3 regions of the Enterobacter sp. SA197 genome follow, and region 3 is predicted to be linked to each of the others. Evidence: predicted binding sites of a transcription regulator. Region 3 holds the regulator's gene; each other region holds the start of a gene.
The links. Region 3 encodes PurR, which represses purine synthesis genes. Its sites were predicted from a motif close to CANGCAAACGTTTGCNTG; they were not measured.
Positions count from the first base shown of each region.

Region 1: M1D91_RS08340 (amino acid aminotransferase) is a predicted target of PurR. The motif match lies at 1,813-1,830, and genes of this name have one in related genera.
Region 2: purL (phosphoribosylformylglycinamidine synthase) is a predicted target of PurR. The motif match lies at 1,564-1,581, and genes of this name have one in related genera.

Region 1 covers NZ_CP096393.1:1,833,041-1,836,307, reverse strand. The annotation lists gene asnS (asparagine--tRNA ligase) at 1-17, shown strand, start outside; gene M1D91_RS08345 (porin) at 606-1,709, shown strand; gene M1D91_RS08340 (amino acid aminotransferase) at 1,894-3,084, shown strand; gene M1D91_RS08335 (MBL fold metallo-hydrolase) at 3,128-3,267, opposite strand, start outside.
Region 2 covers NZ_CP096393.1:3,674,584-3,677,850, reverse strand. The annotation lists gene mltF (membrane-bound lytic murein transglycosylase MltF) at 1-1,399, opposite strand, end outside; gene purL (phosphoribosylformylglycinamidine synthase) at 1,656-3,267, shown strand, end outside.
Region 3 covers NZ_CP096393.1:2,152,512-2,155,778, forward strand. The annotation lists gene punC (purine nucleoside transporter PunC) at 1-202, opposite strand, end outside; gene punR (DNA-binding transcriptional activator PunR) at 315-1,226, shown strand; gene purR (HTH-type transcriptional repressor PurR) at 1,246-2,271, opposite strand; gene cydH (cytochrome bd-I oxidase subunit CydH) at 2,569-2,658, shown strand; gene M1D91_RS09970 (MFS transporter) at 2,828-3,267, shown strand, end outside.

The sequences.
Region 1 (3,267 bases), 320 kb from region 3:
GTAGCGCCACTTTCTAAAAACATAAAGGCCAGCCGGTGCTGGCCTTTTTACTCCACTGTCATGGTTTCTTCATTTGCCTTTGCCATACTGACTCCGCGTTACCATGTTGACCTGAATTTACCTGCCTGTCGTTGAAACATTCCTGAACAAAAAATAACCCCCACCTTTCTTGCGGATTAGTTTTTCCTCATCGAATAGCACATTTGGATAAAATATACACAGCAATCCAGATGGCTGAACCTCGTCATAAGCAAAAGCTTGTTGAGAACGATTCTTGAATAAGAAATCCCGTTATCTTTATTAATTATAAGTAATTCATATAAATAGGATAAGAATGGCTGTTTTTATCGACGATTGTCTCTGAACTTTGAGTTGGTTCACAAAGTTCCTTAAAATTCATAAATTATTACATAATATTGCTTTCTGTTACTTCTTTAAGACATTTGTAGCACTTTCAGGCTAGCGAAACGATTATATGAATGGAAAGATGCCTCTCAGACACAGAAAGACACCAAACTCTCATCAATAGTTCCGTAAATTATTATTGACGGAATTTATTGGAGGCAGTGGCAGGTGTTCAAAAAAACCAATGAGGGTAATAAATAATGATGAAGCGCAATATCCTGGCAGTGGTCATCCCTGCCCTGCTGGTAGCTGGCGCAGCAAATGCTGCTGAAGTTTACAATAAAAACGGCAACAAACTGGACCTGTACGGGAAAGTTGTTGGTGAGCACGGCTTCACCACCTCCGGCGATAGCACTACTAACCAGGACTCCTCTTACGGTCAGATCGGCTTCAAAGGCGAAACTCAGGTAAACAGCGATGTTACCGGTTACGGCCAATGGGAATACCGTACCAAAGCGGGCAAAGCTGAAGGCAACCAGGACAACGTTACCCGTCTGGCATTCGCTGGTATCAAAGTAACTGACGCGGGCTCTCTGGACTACGGCCGTAACTACGGCGTGGTTTACGATGTAGAATCTTACACCGATATGTCTCCGTCCTTCTCCGGCGAAACCTGGGGTGGCGGTAACACCGATAACTACATGACCAGCCGTTCTACCGGTGTTCTGACCTACCGTAACAGCAACTTCTTCGGTCTGGCTGATGGTCTGAGCCTGGCGCTGCAGTATCAGGGCAAAAACGATCGTAGCGACGACATCGAACGTGGCAACGGCGACGGTTTCGGTACCTCCCTGGGCTATGAGTTCGGTGAAGGCTTCGGCGTGATCGGCGCATACAGCACCGCTAACCGTACCAAATACCAGAAAGACGACGGCAAAGGCGAGAAAGCAGAGAGCTGGGCTGTTGGTGCAAAATATGATGCGAACAACGTCTACCTGGCAACTGTTTACGCAGAAACCCGTAACACCAGCATCCTTGGTAACAGAGTTAACGACGACAAATCTGTTGCTAACAAAACTCAGAACTTCGAAGTTATCGCACAGTACCAGTTCGACTTCGGCCTGCGTCCGTCCGTATCTTACGTTCAGTCCACCGGCAAAGCACTGGGCCTGGATAACAACGGCAACACCGTTTCCAACGACCTGGCTAAATACGTGACCGTTGGTGCGTACTACTACTTCAACAAAAACTTCAACGTATACGGCGACTACCGTATCAACCTGCTGGATGACAAAGACAGCCAGTACTACTCCTGGGTTGGTACCTCCGATAACGTAACTCTGGGTGTAACTTACCAGTTCTAATCAGCATACCTCGTTATTATATGCATGATAAACAGGGCTTCGGCCCTGTTTTTTGCTTTATGGAAGAACAACCTTCTGTCGTGCAAAAAGACGCACGCTTTTTATTGCAAACGGTTGGCAATCACTGGTTCTCCCGTTACCCTGATAGCGGACCTCCCTTCTGTCATCACAATGGAACCTTGTCATGTTTGAGATTATAACCGCTGCCCCGGCTGACCCTATTCTGGGTTTAGCCGATCTGTTTCGCGCCGATGAACGTCCAACCAAAATCAACCTGGGTATTGGTGTCTATAAAGACGAAACCGGCAAAACCCCTGTTCTGACCAGCGTAAAAAAAGCTGAACAATATCTGCTGGAAAATGAAACCACCAAGAATTACCTCGGCATAGACGGTATTCCTGAATTTGGTCGTTGCACCCAGGAACTGCTGTTCGGAAAGGGCAGCGCCATTATCAGTGACAAACGCGCCCGTACGGCACAGACACCAGGTGGCACGGGCGGTTTGCGTGTCGCGGCTGATTTCCTGGCCAAAAATACTTCAGCTAAGCGCGTGTGGGTAAGTAATCCGAGCTGGCCAAACCATAAAGGCGTGTTCAATTCCGCGGGTCTGGAAGTGTGCGATTACGCCTATTACGATGCGCAACACCATGCGCTTGATTTTGATGGCATGCTGGCAAGCCTTGAAGGTGCTGTCGCAGGGGACGTGGTCCTGTTCCACGGTTGCTGCCATAACCCTACCGGGATCGACCCGACGCTGGAGCAGTGGGAAACGCTGGCCAGACTGTCAGTAGAAAAAGGCTGGCTCCCGCTCTTTGACTTTGCCTATCAGGGTTTCGCTCGTGGCCTGGAAGAGGATGCGGAAGGGTTACGTGCCTTTGCTGCGCTTCATGAAGAACTGATTGTCGCCAGCTCCTTCTCTAAAAACTTTGGCCTTTATAATGAACGTGTCGGCGCCTGCACACTGGTCACAGCCAATAGTGAAACCGCCGACCGCGCTTTCAGCCAGATGAAAGCGACCATTCGTGCGAACTACTCCAACCCACCCGCACACGGCGCTTCTGTGGTGGCGACCATCCTTGGCAATGATGCTCTGCGCGCTATCTGGGAACAGGAGCTGACGGATATGCGTCAGCGCATTCAGCGTATGCGTTTGCTGTTCGTAAATACTCTGCAGGATAAAGGTGCAAACCGCGATTTCAGCTTTATCACTAAACAGAACGGCATGTTCTCGTTCAGCGGTCTGACGAAAGAGCAGGTTCTGCGTCTGCGGGAAGAGTTCGGGGTGTACGCTGTCGCGTCGGGGCGCGTCAATGTCGCCGGAATGACGCCAGATAATATGGCACCGTTATGTGAAGCCATTGTCGCCGTGCTTTGAGTCAGGGTGATCATAAAAAAGCCGCTTTCGCGGCTTTTTTTATTTACCAGACAGGGAGTTCATCCTGCAGGAAGGGATTATGCAAACGCTCATGACCCAGCGTTGATATGGGGCCATGTCCGGGCACAAAGGTCACATCATCACCCAGCGGCAGCAGCTTAACCCGGATGGAATCAATCAATT
Region 2 (3,267 bases), 1.5 Mb from region 3:
TCAACGTCTTCGCGGCCTGCTTCTCTTTTTCCTGCAAATAACCCACCAGACTGATTTCATACTTACGAATATTTTCCACGTAGGCATAGGCTTCATGCCCGCGCGCGTAACCATAGGTCAGTTTACTGTACCAGGGCTTCTGACTCAGCATAGGAAGCCGTTGCTTTACATCCGACCAGCTGTCGGGATTACCCTTCGTTTTAACGGTCAGCGCTCTGGCATCCAGCATATGGGCATACCCCATATTGTACGCCGCGAGGGCAAACCAGATGCGCTCCTCAGCGGGGACGGTTTCCGGCACTTTCGCCATCATATCCTGCAGGTAACGCGCGCCGCCGCTGATGCTCTGTTCCGCGTCTGTACGATCGCTCAGGCCCAGGCTCTGGGCCGTATTTTTAGTGAGCATCATCAGGCCGCGCACCCCGGTTGGCGAGGTAGCCTGGGTGTCCCAGTGCGACTCCTGATAAGAGATGGCAGCCAGCAGACGCCAGTCAATTTCCTGCGCGTATTTCGTAAACAGTGGCTGGAGTTCAGGCAGGACGCTATCCACTGCCCGCAGGAAACTACGCGTATCCACGTAATCGAAATCCTCCCCGTGACCCAGATATTTCTCCTCCAGGCGTGCCAGCGTCCCGTCTTCGTTGATGTTGTTGTAGAAGTCGAGCATCGCGGCGGAGAGCGTATTGTCATTATCACGGCGGGTAAACCAGGTCACCGGTTGTTCATCACTGATGTCGAGAGCCACCGCGAGTTCGGGATGGACGCGCTGAAACAAACTGATGGCAACAGAGTCGGCAACCGTATAACTGAGCTTACCGTTCACCACCTGCTCCAGCAGCTCGGTGGTGCCTGCCTTCTCATCCACTTTCCAGCTCAGTTCGGGAAATTTCTTCTCTTTTAGTTCACGTAGATCGTTGATGGCGACGTGGCCGGGCGCGATGGTTAACTGGCTGTCGTTTACGGTTGCCAGCGTTCGGGGGCGATAGCTGCCGACACGGTAGACCAGCTGTTGGGAGACCCAGTAGTAAACCGGACCTGGCTGGTAGTGCTGAATGCGATCGCTGTTGTAGACCAGGCCGGCGGCAAGCATGTCGGCCCGGCCCTCGTCCAGGTCATCAAACAGCTGACTGATATTTTGCCTGACGGTGACGTGCAGTTTTACCCCCAGGTACCTGGCAAACTGCTGCGCCAGTTCATAGTCGAGGCCGTAGGGCTTTTCGTCTACGTTTGTATAGGTCATCGGAGTGACAATGGTGCTGATACGAAGCTCACCGCGCGCCTTAATGGCAGCAATGCGATTCTCAGCTTTGCCGAACCAGGGGACAGAAGGCCATAGCGCGGCTGCCAGCAGAAGGGTAACGATGCCTATGAGCAGATAATTAATCTTAAATTTTTTCAATTAGTTAATTCTCTGCGCCGTGCGTCGCCCAAGTGAAAAGCCGCTATCAATACCAGGGGGTTTATTCGTAATTGAGCGGCATTTTGCGCAACAATACGCCAGTTGGCAACTAATTAGCGAAGGGGCGCATCGGCATAGCCAACTGGCGCAGGCAATTTTATTTCGACGCAAACGGTTTCGTCGCTGCTCAGGATTCACTATAATGACGCCCGTTTTCCCCCTGATGCACACTTAAAGCTTCGACGACGAGAGACTTATGATGGAAATTCTGCGTGGTTCGCCTGCACTGTCCGCATTTCGTATCAACAAACTGCTGGCGCGTTTTCAGGCAGCCCAGCTCCCGGTGAGCAACATTTACGCTGAGTATGTCCATTTTGCCGACGTGAATGACCGGTTGAACGAGGAAGAACTGACCCGACTGCAGCGCCTTCTGAAGTACGGCCCAAGCTTAAGCAGCCATACCCCGTCCGGCAAATTGCTCCTCGTGACGCCTCGCCCTGGCACTATCTCTCCCTGGTCTTCTAAAGCAACGGATATCGCTCATAACTGCGACCTGGCCAAAATCAATCGTCTGGAGCGCGGAGTGGCGTACTACGTTGAGGCCTCCACGCTGACCGAGGCGCAGTGGGGGAGTGTTGCCGCAGCGCTGCATGACCGCATGATGGAGACCGTCTTTACCGCAGAAGCGGAGGCGGCAACGCTGTTTGAACACCATCAGCCAGCACCGGTGCAGAGCGTAGATCTGCTTGGTGAGGGACGTCAGGCGCTGATTGATGCAAACGTGCGTCTGGGCCTGGCGCTGGCGGAAGACGAAATAGATTATCTCCAGGAGGCGTTCAGCCGTCTTGGCCGGAACCCTAACGATATTGAGCTGTACATGTTCGCGCAGGCTAACTCCGAACACTGCCGCCACAAAATTTTTAACGCCGACTGGGTCATTGACGGTGAACAGCAGCCGAAGTCGCTGTTCAAAATGATCAAAAACACCTTCGAAAAGACCCCTGACTATGTGCTGTCTGCCTATAAAGACAACGCGGCGGTCATGGAAGGGTCAGAGGTCGGGCGTTTCTTTGCTGACCATGAGAGCGGGCGTTATGACTTCCACCAGGAAGCCGCACATATTCTGATGAAAGTCGAAACCCACAACCACCCGACGGCAATCTCGCCGTGGCCGGGTGCGGCAACGGGGTCCGGTGGTGAGATTCGTGACGAAGGTGCAACCGGTCGTGGCGCCAAACCCAAAGCGGGTCTGGTGGGCTTCTCTGTCTCGAACCTGCGTATTCCGGGCTTTGAACAGCCGTGGGAAGAGGACTTCGGTAAGCCTGAGCGTATCGTTACTGCGCTGGATATTATGACCGATGGCCCGCTGGGCGGTGCAGCCTTTAACAACGAATTTGGTCGCCCCGCGCTCACCGGTTACTTCCGTACTTATGAAGAAAAAGTGAACAGCCACAACGGTGAAGAGCTGCGCGGTTACCACAAACCCATCATGCTGGCAGGCGGCATCGGCAATATCCGTGCTGACCATGTGCAGAAAGGTGAAATCACTGTCGGTGCGAAACTGATTGTGCTGGGCGGCCCGGCGATGAACATCGGTCTGGGCGGTGGTGCTGCCTCGTCTATGGCTTCCGGTCAGTCCGATGCGGACCTGGATTTTGCCTCCGTTCAGCGCGACAACCCGGAAATGGAACGTCGCTGTCAGGAGGTGATTGACCGCTGCTGGCAGCTGGGCGATGCCAACCCGATTCAGTTTATTCACGATGTAGGCGCAGGTGGCCTGTCGAACGCCATGCCGGAGCTGGTGAGCGACGGCGGGCGCGGCGGCAAATTCCAGCTGCGTGACATCCTGAGCGATGAACCGGGCATGA
Region 3 (3,267 bases):
AGCGATCGGATAACGGCCCCCAGACAAGCTGAGCCACGGCAAAGCCTGCAAGGAACAGGCTCAGCGTCGCGCTGACCACTGCTGCCGACGTGTTTAAATCTTGCTGAATATCAGCGAAAGCAGGGAGGTACATGTCTGTAGCAAGAAAGCCCAGTACGCTTAATCCCGCCAGCCAGACTAAAAATCCTTTTCCTGGTTGCATGGCACTATCTCTTTTTATGCAGGTAAACAGGGAAACAGAGTCTAGGGAGTGAAAGTCAGCTTGTGAAACGCTAATATTTGCGCACTGGTTTCAAATTTTTTGCAGGCAGACTATGTGGTCAGAATATTCACTTGAAGTCGTTGATGCGGTGGCACGTAATGGCAGTTTTAGTGGTGCAGCGCAGGAACTGCATCGGGTACCGTCGGCGGTGAGCTATACCGTACGTCAGCTGGAGGAATGGCTCGCCGTTGAGCTGTTTCAGCGTCGTCATCGGGATGTCGAATTAACCCCCGCTGGCGCGTTATTTCTCAAAGAAGGGCGTTCTGTTATCAAAAAAATGCAGATCACCCGACAACAGTGTCAGCAAATTGCCAACGGCTGGCGCGGGCAGCTGGCTATTGCGGTGGATAATATCGTTAAGCCGGAGCGGACCCGCCAGATGATAGTCGACTTCTACCGCCATTTTTGCGATGTTGAGCTGATCGTCTTTCAGGAGGTCTTTAATGGGGTCTGGGATGCCCTGGCAGACGGGAGGGTGGAACTGGCGATCGGCGCGACCCAGGCGATCCCGGTCGGAGGGCGTTACGCGTTTCGTGATATGGGCATGCTGAGCTGGAAGTGTGTGGTGGCAAGCCACCATCCCCTGGTGCAGATGGCCGCACCGCTGAGTGACGAGACATTGCGCAACTGGCCTTCCCTGGTGCGTGAAGACACGTCCCGTTCCCTGCCCAAGCGCATAACCTGGCTTCTGGACAACCAGAAACGGGTGGTGGCGCCGGACTGGGAGTCTTCTGCGGCGTGTCTTTCCGCCGGTCTGTGTGTTGGCATGGTGCCAGCGCATTTTGCGCGCCCGTGGCTCGATAAAGGAGAGTGGGTGGCGCTTACGCTCGAAAATCCATTCCCCGATGCTGCCTGCTGCCTGACCTGGCAGCAAAACGATGCCTCGCCGGCACTGGACTGGCTGCTGAATTACCTGGGAGACAGTGAAACGCTAAACCGGGAATGGCTGTGGGAGCAGGATTAACCGGCCCCCACGGAGGGGATTAACGGCGGTAGTCGCGGAACGGACCGTCAGCGACCGAACGACGTTCTATCAGACGCGGGTGAACTTCAATGGACTGAGAAACTTCGCGTTTATTCACAATACGATCGAGCAGCATATTGAATGCGGTCTCTCCGAGCGAATCCTTCGGCTGATGGATAGTGGTGAGCGAGGGGGTAAAATACCGTGAGTTACGCACATTATCATAACCGATCACCGAAATATCCTGCGGCACCCGCAGCCCCATTTCATCCGCCGCGCAGAGTGCCCCCATCGCCATAATGTCACCGCCGCAGAATACCGCCGTAGGGCGTGAAGACTGGGTGAGGATTTGCTGCATGGCGCGATAGCCCGATTCCGGTTCAAAATCACCCTGGACAATCCAGTGTTCCGGTACGCTGATGTGCGCTTCTTCCATTGCCTTCATGAAACCCGCCAGGCGGCCCGCGCCCGTATTGCGCTCAAGTGGCCCTGGGATGACGCCAATATCACGATGACCACGTTCAACCAGATAACGACCGGCCATGTAGCCGCCTTCGAACGCGTTATCGATAACGGTATCCGTGAAGTCGGCTTTTGCTTCACCCCAGTCCATCACCACCATTGGGATGTGACGATATTCGCCGAGCATCGTAAGCAGGGATTCCGGGTATTCAGAACACATGACCAGCAAACCGTCGACACGCTTTTGCGCCATCATCGACAGGTAAGCCCCTTGCTTTTCAAAGTTATTCCACGCATTGCCGAGGATAAGGGTATACCCTTTCTGGAAGCAATTTTTCTCAACGGCTTCAATAATCTCGGCAAAATAGGCCGCTTCACTGCTGGTCGCCAGCAGACCAATGGATTTGGTGTGATTCACTTTCAGGCTACGGGCGACGGCACTCGGCGAGTAGTGAAGCTCTTTAATTGCAGCCCACACGGCATTTCGTGTCTCTTCAGCCACGAAACGCGTCTTGTTAATTACATGTGATACGGTTGTGGTGGAAACGTTTGCTCGCTTCGCTACGTCTTTAATCGTTGCCATCAGATGTCACTCCATGCCATATCATAAGCTCCTGAAAATACATAAGGTAAACGTTTGCCTGCCTTCACCCTTTCGCCGCGCGAGGGGAAACTTACGCCGGGAAAAAGACACTGAACGTCAGGAGGGGAGTCAATGGCCGGTACGCTAATAAATTTAGCGTCGAATTTTGTCTTATCTTGAACAAAAGGGGAAGAGGTAAAACGTATATCAATCTAATTCCTGCAAGATTTTTACGTTTATTTATGCAAAAATGCGCTATCTCACTTTTTGTGGGGATTTAAAAAAGGAGAAAAATTGATGAGTACCGACCTGAAGTTTTCTTTAATGACTACCGTTGTTGTCCTTGCTCTGATTGTTGCAGGCGCAATGACTGCCGCTCTGAACTGATTTACCCCGAGGGAGCGCGAGCTCCCTCGCTGTTTCCCCTTCGATTATTCCCTCCCCAGCAATTCTCTTTTCGCGATTCATTGACTGCTGTTTTTTGTGATTAATGTCATACTTTTGCCTTCTGTGACGGTGTCGCCCGACGACACGGCATTTCCGGAGCGTATAAAACATGAAAATTAATTATCCACTGCTTGCCCTGGCGATTGGCGCTTTCGGCATCGGTACGACGGAATTCTCCCCGATGGGACTTCTGCCCGTCATTGCCCGTGGTGTCGATGTGTCGATTCCAGCGGCAGGGATGCTGATAAGCGCCTATGCAATAGGGGTAATGGTGGGGGCGCCGCTAATGACGCTGCTGCTTTCGCATCGCGCGCGTCGTAATGCGTTAATCTTTCTGATGGCAATCTTCACGCTGGGCAATGTGTTATCCGCCATTGCGCCCGATTACACCACGTTGATGCTCTCGCGAATTATTACCAGCCTCAACCACGGCGCCTTTTTCGGGCTTGGGTCGGTGGTGGCGGCGAGCGTGGTGGCAAAGGAGAAGCAGGCCAGCGCGGTTGCCACCATGTTTATGGGACTGACCATTGCCAATATTGGCGGTGTCCC